3 regions of the Paenibacillus mesotrionivorans genome follow, and region 3 is predicted to be linked to each of the others. Evidence: riboswitches for the same ligand, from Rfam matches in the RefSeq annotation. Region 3 holds a riboswitch; each other region holds the start of a gene.
The links. Region 3 has a riboswitch for cyclic di-GMP ahead of ACI1P1_RS09635 (transglutaminase-like domain-containing protein). Riboswitches for the same ligand answer to the same signal wherever they lie in the genome.
Positions count from the first base shown of each region.

Region 1 (5,870 bases), on a different contig from region 3:
TGCGTGGCGATGTCCAGCAGATGGCTGATATCCTCCGGCTGAAAAAACTCCGCCTGCTCCCGCTGGAGCGAGCCAAACAGAACGTGAACACCTGGTACTCCCTTAACCTGTACCATGCGGGACTTCAGGAAACCGGGGGTCAATCCCCCGGAGCGCATTTCCGCCCGGATCTGGTCCACCCCGGGTGGGCAAGGATCTAAACCCGCATAATGGTGCAGCTTTGAGCTTTTCAAATTCAGGCATAGATGCCCCACCGGTTCGCCTGACAGCCGGGCCAGCAGGACCGCAGTGCCAAAGGCCACTACCGTGGTCCCGATATTGGGGGTGGAGCCGGTAAACACAATCAGCTTCCCGTTTCCGTTCATGGCTTCTCTCCTCCTTCCTCCTCCGGCTTGGATGCGGACAGGAAGGCGATTACCAGCTTGTTCTGCTTCGTTCCGCAGGCTTCGTCGATCACGCGCCATTGGTCCTCGGTCAGGTTCAAATTCAGCTGCTCCGCCTTACCATTGGCATCCCTACGGGAGGTATACAGCTTCTCCTTGTCGTTATTCACCTTGGCGATAATGCTCGGCTCCTTGGGATCATCCACCTCCGTATTGGCGGAGGACTTGATGGAGGCCACCGTTACCGCCTCCTCCAGCAGGCGGACCGTGCCGCTTTTGCCGGTAGCATAAACCGCCACCTGGTCCCCCGCCCGGATTCCTCCCGGAATGGACAGCACATATTCCTTGGGGACGGGAAAGGTGGCTTGTCCGGGAGCGGGCAGCAGGGAAAACCGGTCTATCTTCCAATCCAGGATTGGCTCACGTGTTCCCAGGGGAACCAGCGCCCATTTGCCCACAGCGGACTCCACCGTCTCGAGCATGCCTGGACGCAGCCCGCTTTTGACAACGGTGACCAGCTCCAGCATCCCTGCCTCCAGCCGGGTTCCGGCGGGAATAAAATCCTTCGGGGCTACAATGCGCACCGTTTGCTGCAGCTCCACCTGCCGGATTAAAATCATGTACACACCGTAGACCAACAGCACTGCCAGCAATCCCGCCACAAGGCTGTAGCCTAAATTTCTTCTTCTGGTCAACGCTCCCTCTCCTTTATGCCGGACGAAAAAAAGGACGCAAACCGGGGAAATTCCCAAGTTTGCGTCCTTCGCAAAACTAATGATCCGTTTATTCAAGTGAGGTTATCTTATCAGACATGCCCGGAATACGTCAAGTAAATATTTACAGTATTACCGGATAAAGCTTCCGCCGTATAGGTAGCGGTATGCCCAGGTTTTCCCCTCGATGGTGTCGATGCGCACTCCGCCGGATTCGGGCGAATAGGTATGCAGCATCTGGCCGTCGCCCAGGTAGATGGCCACATGGGTCACTTCCTCGGTCATGGGATTGACATTGGCATAGTCCGAGGCTTTGGAGCCGGCGTAGGACATAAAGAACATCAGATCGCCGCGTTTGAGATTCTTCCAATCCATCTCAATTCCGCCCAGCTCCTGGACGTATGCAGCCTGACCGCGGGAGTCGGCAGGAATGGCAGTGCGGTCACATTCCAGAAGGCCTGCAGCACAAAGTCAGAGCAGTCAAAGGTGGTAATGTCAAACCGGGTGGAGCCGAACTCATAAGGCGTGCCCATATACTTCATGCCTTCAGCGATAAAGGCTTCAATCAGGTCCGACTTGCTCAGCTTCATTTTGTAGACGTTGGTATTCAGCTTTATGTATTTGGTGCCGGCGCTGGCATACCCCTCGACACCTGCGGCATCTCTGACTTTAAACCAGCTGTCATTGGCCTTCTCCAGAACCAGCAGCTCTTCGCCCTTCGTGAGCATACGGACAACATCGCCTGAGGTGGAAGGGGCTTTTCTCATATTCACACCGTAAATGACTTCTGCGTTACTGGTGATCTCTATGTATTTGTCACTGGCGGAGACAAAACCTTGTTGGCCGTTCTGATCCTCAATCCGGTACCAGTAGGGGTTTATTTCATCCAGGACCTTAACTGTTTCGTTTTTCTTGAGCAGCCGGTAGAGCGTACTTGAGGTTGAAGGCTGGGACCGGAAGCTGACGCCAGCGATTACCTTGCCCTTCGTGGGGACCTCGTCCTCGGCGGCTGCTGCGGTGAGGGGAAGAAGCATAATGAGGAAGGTGACGGCAAGAAGCAGAGACAGGGTGCGTTTCATCATGTGGAACCCTCCATTAGGTATAATGTCGAAGTCATCGAAAGAGCACTCTTCCGGCCGAAAGAGTGCCCCTGAGGGTATCTTCTGTTCGGCAGCTGGCAGGCATTCCGCTTAAGCGGGGCAGCCCCTGTAGCTTTGCGTCACCGGCTTTCGCCGGGTTTGCCTTTATCGGAAAACCGGGTCGTCGATGTCTTCGTAATCCCATTATAAATTGAGGGGGTACTTGTCGAATATAGAGCAACAGACTCGATTTATGTCATTTCCTTCATGCCCCGGTACCTATTGACACACTGAAAAATTTTGGAAACTTTGTGGTGCTTTAGCCTCCGGTGGATTCAACTCCTCCTGCCTACCCGCCGTATCAAACAGCATCTTCTTGCGGAATTCATTAGGGGAGCATGCCTTGAATTTGCGGAACATCTTGTAGAAGTGGGCCATGTTGGACATCCCCACCTCTTCCCCGATCTGGGAAATGCTCAGATCCTTGGTAAGCAGCAGCCGCTCGGCCCGCCTGATTTTTTTGAGGGTAATATAATCCACGAAGGAAATCCCCATGGTTTTTTTGAAATACTTCACAAAATAATGGTAGCTCATATTAGCCAGCTTGCAGGCTTCCTCCACCTGGAGCTTGTCGCTCAAGTGTATATCGATGTAATCCAGAACCGGACGCAGCCGGATAATGTCGGAATTCTCCCGGGACGGGATGACCTTCCGTGAATCCGCGCGGAGCAAAGATAGAATGATCTGCTTGATCTGGATGCTGATGGCGATTTCGTAGCCGTCCTGCTTGGCCAGAAATTCCTCGTTGATGGATTGGATGCAGCGGGCAACCGTCTGCCGTACCTCATGGTTTTCCTGGAATATGTAATTCAGCCTGCTAAGAGGGACGGAAGGATCGGCAAAGTAGCGGTAATAAGGCAAACCGCTGTTTTCCAGATGCTCCTGGATATCAAATTGAAACACCAGATAAGAGCCGTTGTCGCAGGGATAATCCGTGTGCAGCTCATTAGACCCGATAAGAATCAGCTCTCCGGGCTGCAGGACAACGGGGGTTTCGTTGAGATAGAAGCCGTAGCGCCCCTGGAGCATCAGAATCAGCTCGATTTCCTTATGGTAATGCCAGCGCGTCACCTTCTGGTACGGCTGGCAGGAACGGACGGCATCAAAAATTTTCACCGCCAAAAATGGATGCTGGTACTGTATATTTTCCCGAATAGATTCCATAAGCGCCTCCGCATTCAAACCCTGTTGTTCTTTATTGTAACATAAGCATCCTGCGGAATAATACGGAGAAGCCTGAAGCGTTTTCTTTTCTGCCCTGCATTGTCCATTTTCCAGGAAATGCACAAGAATGTCCGTTCTCTTCCTCCCGGAAGCCTGCTATAATTAGAGCATGACAGACTATTACGGAAGAGCAATAAGCGGAGGACAGCGTATGGAAAGGCGTTTTGTGGCTGAAGCGGTTATGCTTGCGATATACGGCCAGCTCCTGGTGCCGGCTCAGCCGGTTGAATATGTAATGCCCTACTCCAGCCTGATGGAGCTTTATGATTTGTTGGAAAGTCCCGAGCCCATTATGTCTATGGAGGAGGATGACACCTATGTGCGCACATACATTAAGGGCCTGATCGGCTTTTTCGAGGAGCCCTTGAACAAGAAAAAAATTGAGCGCGCCTTGGTTTCCCCATGGAAAAAAAGCCCTGGTCTTCTTGTGAACCAGCGGGTTACCGTGACGGTGGTATATGCTCTGGAGAATGCCGAATACGGGGAGAGGTTTGATCCCATCGAGACCGATCTGATTCTTCTGTCTCTAAGAGAAAAGCTGCCTATTCTTACAGATCAGCTGGAATTTGTGGATAAGGTGATTCACGCCTCCATACCTGTGCAGGTATTCGACATTGAGGATTTCGATTATGCCGTTGAAGCGGATGTACCGATGGAGTTTTAGAAGAAAATCCCTGGCCCTGACAGTTATGTCAGGGTTTAATTATGCCCCGGAACCGCCTGTAAGCAGGCTTTCCGGGGTTTTTGATTTTTTCCGCGGCCCTCACTCAGGAGCGATTACATTTCGTTGTAAAAATTACCAACGAAATAAAGTGTTGTTGTATACAATCGAATATTGTCGAATCAAAACCTTACATGATATGATGCAAAATATAATCATTATAATTTTTTAACAATGATAAAAATGGAGGTGGTTCCAGCTTATACATTCTCCACCCACTGCGGCACATACATAAGACTACACCATGATCGATGAAACCCGGCCCGGATTTTAACACAACCACTAATCACCTGATGAAGGAGCATGCCTCTATGAAATGGTTCATGAATTGGAAAACGTCCACTAAGCTAATCTCCGCCTTCGTCCTTGTCGCCATTGTGGTGGGTATCGTCGGATTGTATTCCATCCGCAATCTGGGTCTGATGAACAACAACAGCAAGCAGCTGTACAATAATAACCTGATGTCCATCCAAACCTTGTCCGAAGCCCAAATCTCCTTTTTGAACGTGCGGGTTCTGACCCGGGATATCGCCACTGCCACCGCTAAGGCTGATAAAGACCGCATGAACAGCGAGGTGGATGCCTTAAACAAGAATGTACTGAAGCAAATTGAGGTGTACCGTCCATTGGCTACAACGCCGGAAGAGCTGGCCGTTTTGAAGGAACTGGACAGCCTTATCGGGCCGTATTACAAAATGATGGAAACCGGCATCGAGTTGGCTTACAAAAGCGATATTTCGGAATTCCAGCAGTATCTGAGCACTACCTTGGCGGTGGAGGGCAACAAAATCCGCGACCAGTTGGATAAGCTTATGGAAGTCAATGTGGAGCTGGGTGATAAAGCAAACGATGCTTCCCTTCAAACTTATACTGATTCGCGGAATATAACCGCAGCTCTGGTGTTGGCCGCTCTGATCATCAGCATCCTCCTGGGTTACGTGATTTCACGCCTGATTTCTAAACCCCTGAATCAAATCGTCACCCTTGTCGGCCGGGTATCCCAAGGGGATTTGCGGGACGAGGCCGATATTCACACCAAGGATGAAATCGGCCAGCTTGCCGACAGCATCAATGCCATGATTTATAATCTGCGGAGTCTGATCGGCGGTATCATGCAGTCCTCCCAAAGTGTGGCCGCCGCCTCGGAGCAAATCTCCGCCAGCACCCAGGAAATCGCCAGCGGCAGCACTACTCAAGCACAATCTGCCCAGTCCATTTCCGCAATGTTCAGAGAGCTCACCCTTGCCATTAATTCTGCCGCCCAAAGCGCGGAGGAAGCGGCCGAGCTGGCGGACAACACTGTGCAAACAGCCAACCAGGGCGAAGGCATCGTCCGAGCCTCCGCCTCCGGCATGCAGAATGTGAATGCCTCCATGAGCCTGTTGGAGGAGGACTCCCGGAAAATCGGAGCTATTATCGAGGTCATAGACGATATTGCCGACCAGACCAATCTTTTGGCCCTCAATGCAGCAATTGAAGCCGCCCGTGCAGGAGACCAGGGCCGGGGTTTCTCGGTGGTTGCCGACGAGGTCCGCAAGCTGGCCGAACGGAGCAGCGAGGCTACGAAGGAAATTACCTCCATCATCAAGGCCATGCAGGAAAATACACGGCAAAGCGTTTCCGCCGTATCCGAAAGCGCTGCTCAATCCGAAGAGATGAAGGAAGCCTTCCGCAACATTATCCGCACCGT
Region 1 covers NZ_JBJURJ010000022.1:20,829-26,698, forward strand. Annotated here, with positions in the region: gene ACI1P1_RS26070 (AAA family ATPase) at 1-365, opposite strand, end outside; gene ACI1P1_RS26075 (CpaB family protein) at 362-1,078, opposite strand; gene ACI1P1_RS26080 (NlpC/P60 family protein) at 1,229-1,471, opposite strand; gene ACI1P1_RS26085 (SH3 domain-containing protein) at 1,438-2,178, opposite strand; cyclic di-GMP riboswitch class I at 2,263-2,349, opposite strand; gene ACI1P1_RS26090 (helix-turn-helix domain-containing protein) at 2,455-3,399, opposite strand; gene ACI1P1_RS26095 (ADP-heptose synthase) at 3,611-4,123, shown strand; gene ACI1P1_RS26100 (methyl-accepting chemotaxis protein) at 4,492-5,870, shown strand, end outside.
Region 1: linked by a shared signal. The riboswitch ahead of ACI1P1_RS26085 (SH3 domain-containing protein) and the one ahead of ACI1P1_RS09635 (transglutaminase-like domain-containing protein) in region 3 are both predicted to bind cyclic di-GMP.

Region 2 (5,870 bases), on a different contig from region 3:
TTGTCGTTCTGACTTTAAGTCTTCATATGTTGAAGAAACAAAAACTTGTAATTTCTTTCTCATTTCTCAACCGCTCCCCCATATAATGTATCTTCCATTAATAGATTAACAATTCCAGTATTCTACATGGAATAATATACAACATATATCAGCAGCAATAAACATTTTGTTCCCAACCCGTTCCCAATAGACGATTCTGTACTTTATTAGCACTTATGAGAAAAAAGAAAAAACCCTTACGCCGTAAGGGTTTTTAGCTTGTTCAGATACGTCCCCGAGAGGATTCGAACCTCCGACCTGCAGTTTAGGAAACTGTCGCTCTATCCTGCTGAGCTACGGGAACGCGTGAAGACCATTATAACATAAAGCGTAAACAATAGGAAAGGGTTGGGCCATTTTTTGCGGCGGGACAGAGGATAGTGGTTTGGCAGGAATAAGCATTGACACTGTGTATAAACACGCATATACTGTACATATAATAACATACACAGTATGCACGGATACGAGGTGGCTTCGTTGTACATTGTTTTATCCAATAGTGATCCGGCTCCCTTGTACGAGCAAATCAAGAAGCAGGTGGTGGAGCAGATTTTGGAGGGTGTGCTGCCCTCGGGGATGATGCTGCCTTCCATTCGCGCATTGGCCCGTGAACTGGAGATCAGCGTGATTACGGTGAAGAAGGCTTATGAGGATTTGGAGGCGGACGGATATATTGCCACCAAGCAGGGCGTGGGCTCCTATGTAGCAGAAGCGGGAGCGGAGTTTGTCCGGGAGACGAAGCTGAAGACGGTCCAGCAGTCCTTCGAGAAGGGAATTGCCGGCTGCCGAGAATTGGGGATGGATGAAGAGGAAATTCTCCGGATTTTCCGGCTGTTGATGGAAATGGATTAATCTGAGCTGCCTTGCGGATAATCAAGGTTGTGTTTGGAATAAGGAGGAATGGTGCAGATGGAAGAGATGATTCTGAGAATGAAGGATGTCACCAAGCAGTATCCCGCCTTCACCCTGGACCGGGTATCGTTGGATATTCCCCGCGGTTATATTATGGGGTTTGTGGGAAGGAACGGAGCGGGCAAAAGCACAACCATCAAATGTATGACGGATATCATCCGGACTGATTCCGGAGAAATGGAATGGTTCGGCCAAGCCGGAAGCAAGATGCCCTTAGAGATGAAGGAGCGTATCGGCTATGTAAGCGAGGAGCCCGCTTTTTATGAAGAAATGACAGTGGAGTGGACGGGAAATTTTGTCGGGGGCTTTTACCGCAAGTGGGAAGAGGCCCTATTCCGCAAACTGCTGAAACGGTTCCAGGTGGACCCTAAGAAGAAGATTAAGGAGCTGTCCCGGGGGATGAAGGTGAAGCTGTCCCTCGCATTGGCCATGGCCCATCATCCGGAGCTGCTGATTCTCGACGAACCTACCTCCGGTTTGGACCCGGTGATCCGCAGCGAGCTGCTGGACGTGTTCCGGGAGATCATCCAGGACGAGCGGGCCTCCATCTTCTTCTCCTCCCACATCACGTCGGATATTGAGAAGGTGGCGGATTACATCACGGTTATCCATAACGGGAGGATTGCTGCCAGCGGTGACAAGCTTACGGTGCTGGATCAATGGAAATTGGTGAAGGCGGACAACCGGTACCTGGGTCCGCGGCTGGAGCGTCTATTGGCGGGAATGAAACGCGGGGAATTCGGCTTCAGCGGCATGACCCGCGATATCCGCGAATTCGAACGCGAGTGGAAAAGAAGCTTCCCGGCAGCGGACTATAAGGTGGAGAAGCTGACCCTGGATGAAATGCTGGTGCGTATGGCGGGTGAGGAAGAGGAGTTTATGGAGCAGCACGGATAACAAGTTTTGAATTCCTGGGAGGGAGACTGTCATGAAGCAGTTGATTTTGAAGGATTTTGCCATACAGCGACGGTCGGCGTATATGTTTTTTGCTATGGGCCTGCTCTTTTTCTTCTATATGACGGCCATGGACCAGCATAATATGATCAGTGTTATGATGCCGGTTTTTGTGATTGTGTACAGCTTCATTAACCGGTCCATGCACGAGGATGAAAAAAACCACGCCACCCGGCTGCTGATTTGCCTGCCTGTGCCGCGAGCTACATTAGTCAAAGCTAAATATGCCAGTGTGGTGCTGCTCGCTCTTGGGTCCACCGCTGTACTTAGCTTAATAGGGATAGTGGGAGGGGCATTGTCCTTCGAGACGCACGAAGATCGGGTTGTCAACTTGCTGATCGCCGCAGTTGTTACTTGTTGCTATAGCTTGCTAGTTTCAATTTTAATTCCAATGGTGTACAAAATGGGTGTTGCTAAGGCACAGGTTTATAATCGCTTTTTCTTTATGGGCCTTATTCTCTTAGGGGGGAGCTCCGGCGCAATCCTGTCGGCTGTCCGTTCCCGGTTCGATTTTTCCGCTGGGCCACCTGCCTGGCTGCAACGCATCTGGGATGCATTGGAGAAAATCAGCCCATATGTGTGGATTATCGGGTTATTTTGCCTGGCAGTGTTGATGTTCTTAGTCTCCCTCCGATTGTCCATCCGTTATTTCGAAAAACGGGAGGATCTTTAATCCCGATCCCATTTACACAAACAAATCATTTACACACAAAAAACCGCTCACCGGGCCTAAAAGCCGTACAGAGCGGTTTTTGCTTATCCGGGTTTGTTCTTGCCGCGCAGCCTGCGGAAAAAAGCGGTAAGCATACCGCCGCATTCCTCACGCAGCACCTCGCCTACCAGCTCCACCCGGTGATTGAACCGGTCCTCCTGCAGCAGGTTCATCAGGGTGCCGGCACAGCCGGCCTTGGGATCGGGTGCTCCGTATACGACGGTGGGAACACGGGATTGCACAATGGCCCCGGCACACATGGGACAGGGCTCCAGCGTAACGTACAGAGTACAATCCAACAGCCGCCAAGACTGCAGACGGGTGCTTGCCTCCCGGATCGCGATCATTTCCGCATGGGCAGTGGGGTCCAGAGTGGTTTCCCGCAGATTATACCCGCTGCCTACAATTTCCCCCTGCCGCACAATAATAGCCCCGATAGGCACTTCTCCCAGGCTTTCCGCCTTGTACGCTTCTTCCATTGCCCGGCGCATCCAGTATTCATGATCCATGAAAATCCACCTCCGTTATGGATAAGAAACCGAACATGTTTTCGATCTTGTGCACAGCCTGTGGATAACTTTGTGGATAGATGTGAATAACCGCCTCATTTTTCCACATCTTATTCTAATCGTCCCCAGATGAAATCACAATCACCCCTTTTTTATTCACAAAAAAATGACTTTGTGATGGATTGAAAACATTCTTGAAAACCCGTATACTATTTTCATAGAAGAAAACAAGGGTCCAAAGTGCTAGAAGGATTCCCAATTGCCCAACGTAATACGACAAAAGGCAAACTATTCCGAAAGGATAGGACGCAAAGCCTAGGGTCTACGGTATGTTCACTCCGGTGGAATGCTAGGATCGCCTGGTTACCGAATATCACCGGGGCGTAAGCAAGCTGTATCGATAGAGCTGCTTCCGACGGAGGCGGCTTTTTGTCATTTTATCGCATCTCCCAGCAAGGGACGCCCTACAATTCATAGAAAGGCTGGTGACGTTAATGAGCCGGGTCGAAGCGAAGAAGAAGCAAGTCGGTTTTACTGAGGTGAAGGAGGTTCCTTCCTCCACTATCCTGGTCCATTGCAGAACCGTTGTGGAAAAAAGCGGCTTTGTCTCCACGGGGATTATGACTCATGTGGAGGGGGATTTGCTGGAGATTGAAATCAGCGACTCCAACCGTTTTGTCCTAGGGGAGAATGTGAGGCTAACCGTGTACACGCCGGCCGGCATGTATCTGATTCCTTCTACGATTGTGGGCAAGGATACGGGATCGCTCATGATGATCAATCCCCCGGAGAATCAGCGGAAGTTTAATGAAAAGCGGATGTTCCCACGGGTGGAGATCAGCAAAAGCGGGAAGCTGGCCGCCTGGAAACGCAAGGGGGCTATCGGTATCTTTGAGGAAGCGGACCAATTGATGGCCATTGATATCAAAAATATCAGCCTGAGCGGTATCGGGTTTACGCTGCCGGATCCTTTCCGGCTGGAGGAGCACACGGAGCTGAAGCTGGAATTGGAGCTGGGCAGCCTCATTGCCTGCACCGCCAAGGTGGTCCGGATGGAAAAGGGAATCGGCAGCACCTATTATGGTGCCCAATACGTGGAGATGGAGGATGTGAAGATAAACACCCTGCGGGCGTTTATTCTGCGGGAACAGATTACGGCACTCTCCACCTCCAAAAAAGAGGCCAATAAGCGGACTTTTAAATAGAGAGCTTTTAAATGGGAAAACCCACGTTACAGCATGCGGGTTACCGCCGTGTACAGCAGACCCAAGCCGATGCCGGCAACAATTACCGCGGAGACTTTATTCAACAACAGAGTCAGCCTGCCGGATGGATCCCACCGGCCTGCCAGACGGCCCGCCAGAGCCAGCGCTGCAAACCACAGCCAGGACACCACAATGCATGATAAAGCGAACACCAGACGGTCGGCTCCCGCATATTGAAGAGAGGCGCCGCCGATTACCCCGATGGTATCCAAGATGGCATGAGGATTGAGCAGGGAGACAGAGGCAGCGAAGGCGATCTGCCTGCGGCCGGAATAAACAGCCGCTTCGCCGGAAGCGGAGCCGGGCTGCTTGCGCCACAAGGAAGCCCCCATGTACAGCAGGAAAATGGAGCCTGCGGCCATTAATAGTGTCTCCAGCCAGCTGTTATTGAGTACGGCCAGAGACATACCCGCTACCGCCAATCCGATGAGAAGCGTATCACAAACCGCCGCGGTAAGCACCGCCGGCAGAGCCTTGCGGAAGGATTGCTGAAGGGCCCCCTGTTGAAAAATAAACACATTCTGCACCCCCAGAGGCAGAATCAGGCCCAGGGCCAGAATAAAGCCGTGAATAGCTGAAGAAGCCAATTGAACCGACAACCGGAGCACATCCTTTCTGTTTGGTAGAACATTTTCTATGAAACAGATTGTATAGCAGGGTTGTTTTTTTGTCTCCGGCCAAATGGATGGTTGGAGAACCAGCCAAATTGGGAGATAATACATATAAACAGGGGGGAGCACAATGGACTGGAAGCCGGACCGGTATGGGGAGCTGTCCTTGCAGGAGCAAATTGTCCGCTATTTCAAGGAGGGTATACTGCGCGGAGAGTGGACGGTGGGGGCTCGTCTGCCCTCCCAGCGCATTCTGGCACGGCTGTGGCAGGTGAACCGCAGCACGGTGGCACAGGCCATGGCCGAGCTGGCAGCACTGGGGCTGGTTGAGGGACAAACGGGCGGGGGCACCCGGGTGGTCAACGAATCATGGAGCCTTCTGGCCGCCCCGCCAACGGATTGGGGCCAGGTGGCGGAGAGCGGGCGCCATCAGCCCAATTTGCCGGTGATCCAGACCATTAACCGGATGGAGGCCGACCCCGGCATCATCCGGTTGGGGACGGGGGAGCTGGCGCCGGAGTTGCTTCCCGGCCGTGAGATGGCCCGGCTCCTGCAGGAGGGAGCCAAACGTCCCGTCGCCTTGGGCTATGAAGAGCCCAAGGGCAATCCCGCCCTGCGGCGGCGGATTGCGGAACGCCTGCAGGAGAGGGGCATTCATGCCACCGCCGATTCCGTACTGGTGGTTTCCGGCGCACTCCAGGGCCTTCATCTGATTGCTGCAGGCCTGATGCGGCCCGGCTCCACTGTATTGGCGGAGAGCCCGTCATACCTCCATTCCGTGCAGGTATTCCAATCTGCGGGTATCCGGCTGGAGGGAGTCCCTATGGACGAGGCGGGCCTACGTGCCGGATTATTGGAGCGGTACAGC
Region 2 covers NZ_JBJURJ010000014.1:176,901-182,770, reverse strand. Annotated here, with positions in the region: gene ACI1P1_RS20875 (DUF4062 domain-containing protein) at 1-63, opposite strand, end outside; tRNA gene ACI1P1_RS20870 (tRNA-Arg) at 270-343, opposite strand; gene ACI1P1_RS20865 (GntR family transcriptional regulator) at 517-891, shown strand; gene ACI1P1_RS20860 (ABC transporter ATP-binding protein) at 949-1,848, shown strand; gene ACI1P1_RS20855 (ABC-2 transporter permease) at 1,880-2,578, shown strand; gene tadA (tRNA adenosine(34) deaminase TadA) at 2,662-3,126, opposite strand; cyclic di-GMP riboswitch class I at 3,399-3,497, shown strand; gene ACI1P1_RS20845 (PilZ domain-containing protein) at 3,621-4,331, shown strand; gene ACI1P1_RS20840 (LysE/ArgO family amino acid transporter) at 4,358-4,978, opposite strand; gene ACI1P1_RS20835 (aminotransferase-like domain-containing protein) at 5,133-5,870, shown strand, end outside.
Region 2: linked by a shared signal. The riboswitch ahead of ACI1P1_RS20845 (PilZ domain-containing protein) and the one ahead of ACI1P1_RS09635 (transglutaminase-like domain-containing protein) in region 3 are both predicted to bind cyclic di-GMP.

Region 3 (5,870 bases):
CAGGGCCTAAGCAGGGAACCGCGCTGACCGCAGGAACGGATTATACGGTAACGGGCCCCCTGAGCGACCCCGCCCGTCCCGGACAAGCCGGGTTTCGGGTAACCTTCATCGGCTCCATCGACAAAGCGTATAACATCGTCTACAAGACCAAAGCAAGCGGCCGGGTGTATGCGGACAGCGACACGGACAGCAGCCAAACGGTTACCAATACAGTCTATTTTAACGGAACCGAAAAAACAGCCTCCAAAAAGCTGGAGTCCAGCATTTTGACCAAAAGCATCACCACAAGGGACTATAACGCCAAAACCGTCGGCTGGAAAATTACTGTGAACAACGACAAAAAGCCGGACGGCAGCTACTACACCATGCAAAACGCTGTGGTGACGGATACCTTCTCCCTGCAGGGCCTGTCCTTTGATGAAGGCAGCCTGGGGGTCAAGGGAAATAATAATAAGACCCTGGCCAAAGGAACGGATTTCACGTTGGCTCCCAAGGACGGCGATTACGCCAACGGATTTGTGCTTCTATTTACGGTGGACCTGACAGGTCCTTGCACCATCACCTACAACACGGGCTTCGATCTGGCTAACCAAACTGCCGGGGGCAAAATATTCCCCAACGCCGCCCATGTGGCTTGGACGGAGAACAGCACTCCCCATGAGCAGGCGGTTTCCCAGCCTTTTGACCCCAATGCGTACACCAAAAACAACGGCTTCAAAAACGGAAGCTACAATGCCGTGAAGAAGGAGCTAAACTGGGAGGTTGGCTTCAACTACAACCTGTGGACGCTCCAGAATGCGGTGGTCAAGGATGTGATCGAAGCGCCCCAGAAGCTTATTGGCCAATCGGTTAAGGTCTACGCCATGACCATTGCACCGGATGGCAATACAACCAAAGGTGCCGAGATCACTAGCGGGTTCACGGTTACTCTTCCTGATGCTGCCAACGGAAATACGCTGACAGTGGCATTTGACCAACCGATTACCAAGGGCTATTACCTGGTTTACAAAACAAGCCTGGAGAACGTGCTGGTGGATACCAATGCGTCGGATACCGCTAACCTGTACGACGGGGCGGTACCCAAGTCGGAAAATCTGACTGCATCGGTGAACATTCCCTATACCAATGAATATGTCACCAAGTCGGGAGCCCAAAGCGGGGACCGGATCAATTGGACCATCCATATTAACCGGAACCAATCCACCATCGAAAATGCCGTTATTACGGATACGGGATCAGCCAACCAGATGTTTGTACAGGATTCCTTCAAGGTGTACAACACGGTGGTCAGCCAGAATTCTTCCGATCCCACCAAGGTTAATGTGACCAAAGGGGCCACTCTTTTGCAGAAGGGGACGGATTACACCCTTAATTACAGCCAGGACAAGGATGGCAAGCCTGTATTTGAGCTGATCTTCCTGAATACCATCACCAAACCCTATATTCTGGAATATCAAAGTCTGGTCATTGCCAATAACAATGAAACGGTGTCGAATACCGCCCTGTTGTCCGGCACCAATGTGACCAGCACCAAAACCAGCAATACCACGAATGTTGTGGTTAAATTTTCCTCCGGGGAAGGGACCGGAAGCGGCGGCATCACCAATGCCAATCTTACTGTTGTGAAAAAGGATGCGGCGGATTCCAATGTGCGGCTTGCCGGCGCGGAATTCGATCTGTACCGCAAATCCGGTTCAGGCGAGATTTATGTGGCCAGCGGGAAGACGGATGCTCAGGGCGAAATTGTATTTACCCGGTTGTACGGGGGCAGCTACGTGCTGAAGGAGGTTAAGGCGCCGGTTGGCTACCGTTTGGACACGGCGTCCCACAATATCACCATCAATACCGCCGCGGTTACCACGGTGCTGACCAATGAGAAGCTTCCGTCTGTGACGCCAACACCTACGCCAACGGCAACACCGACGGCTACGCCAACGGCAACACCGACGGCAACACCGACGGCAACACCGACGGCAACACCGACGGCAACACCAACGGCAACACCGACGGCAACACCAACGGCAACACCAACGGCAACACCAACGGCAACACCGACAGCAACGCCGACAGCAACACCGACGCCGACATCGACAGCAACGCCGACAGCAACACCAACGGCAACGCCGACACCGACAGCAACGCCGACGCCGACACCTGATGGGAATTCAGGCGGGTCAGGGGAGGAACCAAGCACCCCGACTCCCAGTCCCACTGTCAGCCCCAGCGCCAGCCCGACGCCTGCAGTGACGGCCACCCCGACGCCTCAAGCCACCACAGAGGCTTCGGCCAGCCCGTCTCCCAGTGTTACACCGGAGCCTGGAACACCGAAACCAACGCTGACGCCGTCCCCTACTCCGACACCCTTGACCGAAATTACGGATCAGGACACGCCTAAGGGAGGCTCCGTACCGGTACCGGAGGGAGGAAAGGTGGATATTGCCAAACCCCCGGGGCATGGCACATTGAGCGTGGACGATACCGGCAGCTGGCTGTATACGCCTGATCCTGGATATACCGGGAAGGATTCCTTTACAGTCAATATCGTGGACAAGGATGGCAACGGGGAAGACCTGCTTATCGAAATCGATGTGGAGGAGGTCCCCTTGGGAGGCTTGACCCCTGCGCCGGAGATAGCCACCTTACCCAAAACCGGCGAGGAGCGGAGATTGCTGTGGCAATTGGCAGGAATAGGCCTGCTGGTTGCGGGAGTTTCCCTGCGGAGATTCCGTTTGAAGAAGTAACCCAAATCACAGGCCAAAGAAAGCTGCCGGACAGAGATTCCGGCAGCTTTTTTGTCATTCAAAAAAAATGTCTTTCCTGTGAAGGACAGGCTATAGGTACTAGCATATTTTTCTACAACTCTATTGAAAAAATGTCGAATTTCTGATAGATTAAAACCAAAGGCAATACACGATAAATGGCAAACCTGCCGAAAGGCTGGGACGCAAAGCTACAGGGTCTTCCCTTCCCAAGAAGGATGGCAGCCAGCTACCGAATGCAATTGGCTTTTTTCATTTTTAAGGCATCACCCAAGCCTACACCGATAACGGCAAACCTGCTGAAAAGCAGGGACGCAAAGCTAAAGGGCCTTCCCTTCGTCAGAAGAATGGCAGCCAGCTCCCGAAGGAGGTTTTTTGTATGCGGAAGTTCATCACGTCTATTGTCGCAGCAAGTATGCTTTTCGCATATGCATCCGCCGCATCTGCCGCATCCTGGTTGAATGACAGCAAGCTCTCAGCCGGATCCATCGGCGTCCAATACCAAGCGGATTCCGGTGCCCGGGTCAAGGTCATGGTTACCAAGGACGGGACAAGCTACACCTATGACTTGAAGAATAACGGAACCGAAGAAAGCTTCCCGCTTCAACTGGGCGATGGAACCTACAAAATTGCCGTACTGGAGAATACCACCGGCAACAAGTACAAGAGTGTATACTCGGCAACCAAAGATGTTGTGCTGGCCGATGCCAATGCCGTTTACCTGAATTCGACCCAAAATGTAAACTGGGCTGCGGCTACCGATGTTGTAGCAAAGGCGAAGGAATTGACTGCAGGCTTGAACACAGACGAAGCCAAGGTCAAGGCCATTTATGACTATATTATCGGTTCTGTAACCTATGATTATGAGCTGGCTGCCAATGTTGCTACCGGGTACATTCCTAACCTGAGCCAAGTATTGGTGGACGGGACAGGCATCTGCTACGACTATTCCTCCCTTTTTGCCGCCATGACCCGCAGCGTCGGGGTACCCACCAAGCTGATGATGGGCACATCGGAATATGTCAACGTATACCACGCCTGGAACGAAGTGCTTCTGAACGGGGCATGGGTAACTGTAGATACCACCGTGGATGCAGGCAGCGGAAGCGCCGCCTTCGCCAAGGACAGCAGCAAGTACGTTGCCGCTAAGAGCTACTAATAAACAGCAAGGCCGGAGGAGCGATCCCCCGGCTTTTTTTATTTCTTTTTGCGGCCTGCGGCCCGTTCCTCCCGCTCCCATTTTTTGAGGTGGGAATAAGGGTCGAAGGACCATTCGGCCAAGCCGTTATCCCGGTACAGGCCAAAATGCAGATGCGGAGGGAATTTCCCGGAGGTGCCGGGTTTGCCGTAGCCGGAGCTTCCCACCCAGCCGATCACCTGTGCAGGCTTGACCACATCGCCGGTTTTGACCTCCTTGCTGAAGCCGGAGAGGTGGGCGTAATAATGATACACATTATTCAGATCCCGGATACCTACTCTCCATCCGCCGAAGGGATTCCAGCCCATGACCTCAATAATTCCGTAGCAGGTGCTGCGGACTGGAACACCATGGTGGGCGAAGAGGTCGGTTCCCTCATGAATCCGGTCGCCTCCCCACCCGCGGCTGGCGCCCCAGGTATCCCGGTACGAATAATCCGCCCCCAGCGGGAGAGGAAATGCGTGGGTAAACAAATCCAGGGTACCGTAGGCGGCATAAATTTTGGAAAACTGGAGAATCCGTTCGACCGCCCGGTTATTCTGGTAATATTCCCATAACCCGATCCGGAAGTTTTCCTCATCCGTCCCGAATTTGGTAATCTGCCGCGCGAAGGCTGCCAGCCTGTCCAGATCGCTGTTCCGGTCCGCCCGCCCATCCCCGTTTCCGTCCAGACCTTTGCCGCCGAATGCCGCAATCCCTAACGGACTGGTATCCGTCCGGTCCGGATTAGCCAACCCCGCCCAGTCCTCCGGTGAGAAATAAACGGCCACCAGTCCGTCGCCCGGTGTGCGCTTCTTCACAAAGTTCATGGTGCGTTCATATTGATCGGCCGCGGCCAAATCAAACCACCTGATGCCTGTAATGGTGCTGGTTTCCTCAAACAGGGCCTTGCGTTCCCCATAGGCCTGATCGGCCGCTGCAGCGGCCTGGGGAGCTGAAACCTCCGCATCTGCCCCTGCCGGTTCCGCAGCTGCAAGCCCTGCCCCGGCCAGCCAGACGAAGGCCGCTGCTGCCGCGAGACCGCCGTATCGGTGCCGCCGTCCCATATGATCGTCCTCCCGCTCCTGGTTTAAGCCAATTTGGCATGTACTCCATGTGTGTGTGCTATACTTAGCATGTTTAAGGGAGTCGAATTTTATCCTGATGGGAGGGACCGGCCTTGGAGCATTCGCACAGACAAGAGCACACCGACGGAGGAATGGTGGTCATTCAGGCCAATCTGGATGACATGAATCCGGAATTTACCTCTTACATAACGGATCTTCTGCTGGCTGCGGGAGCCAATGATGTGTACTGGATTCCAATTATTATGAAAAAGGGCAGGCCCGGCATCATGCTGAATGTGCTGGTAGGCGAAGAAGGCATCGCCGCAATGGAGCAGGTGATTTTTGCGGAAACCACCACACTGGGGCTGCGGTACATACGGGCGGAATGCCACCGTCTTGGCCGGGAGTTCTTCCGGGTGGAGACCTGCTTCGGACCCATGACGGTGAAGGTGGGGTACCACCAGGGGAAAGTGGTGCAGTTCGCCCCCGAGTTCCGGGAATGCGAGGAGGCCGCGCGGCTCCACAAGGTACCCCTGAAGGAAGTATACGAAGAGGTGAGAAGCCGTTACCGGAGCGCGGCGGGACCGCTGGTTTGACGAAAGTCCACAAAAAAAGTGAATGGATGTCCCGCGGCGACCGGTACAATCGGCCTCTTCGGAAGATACATTCACTTTTTTTGTATTTGGGCTGCCGGATGGCAGTTTAGTGCTTGGTATCGCAGGCAGCTTCTCCGCTCATGGTCTCCTGTTCATGCGCATGGGGATGGGAGTGGGGATGACCACTGTGATGGTGATCATGGGTATGCTCTTCATCATGGGCATGCGTATGTCCGTGATGATCATCGCCGTGATGGTGATGATGCCCGTG
Region 3 covers NZ_JBJURJ010000005.1:311,699-317,568, reverse strand. Annotated here, with positions in the region: gene ACI1P1_RS09640 (collagen binding domain-containing protein) at 1-2,741, shown strand, start outside; cyclic di-GMP riboswitch class I at 2,910-2,996, shown strand; cyclic di-GMP riboswitch class I at 3,039-3,125, shown strand; gene ACI1P1_RS09635 (transglutaminase-like domain-containing protein) at 3,139-3,918, shown strand; gene ACI1P1_RS09630 (M23 family metallopeptidase) at 3,957-5,003, opposite strand; gene larC2 (nickel pincer cofactor biosynthesis protein LarC2) at 5,117-5,599, shown strand; gene larC (nickel pincer cofactor biosynthesis protein LarC) at 5,706-5,870, opposite strand, start outside.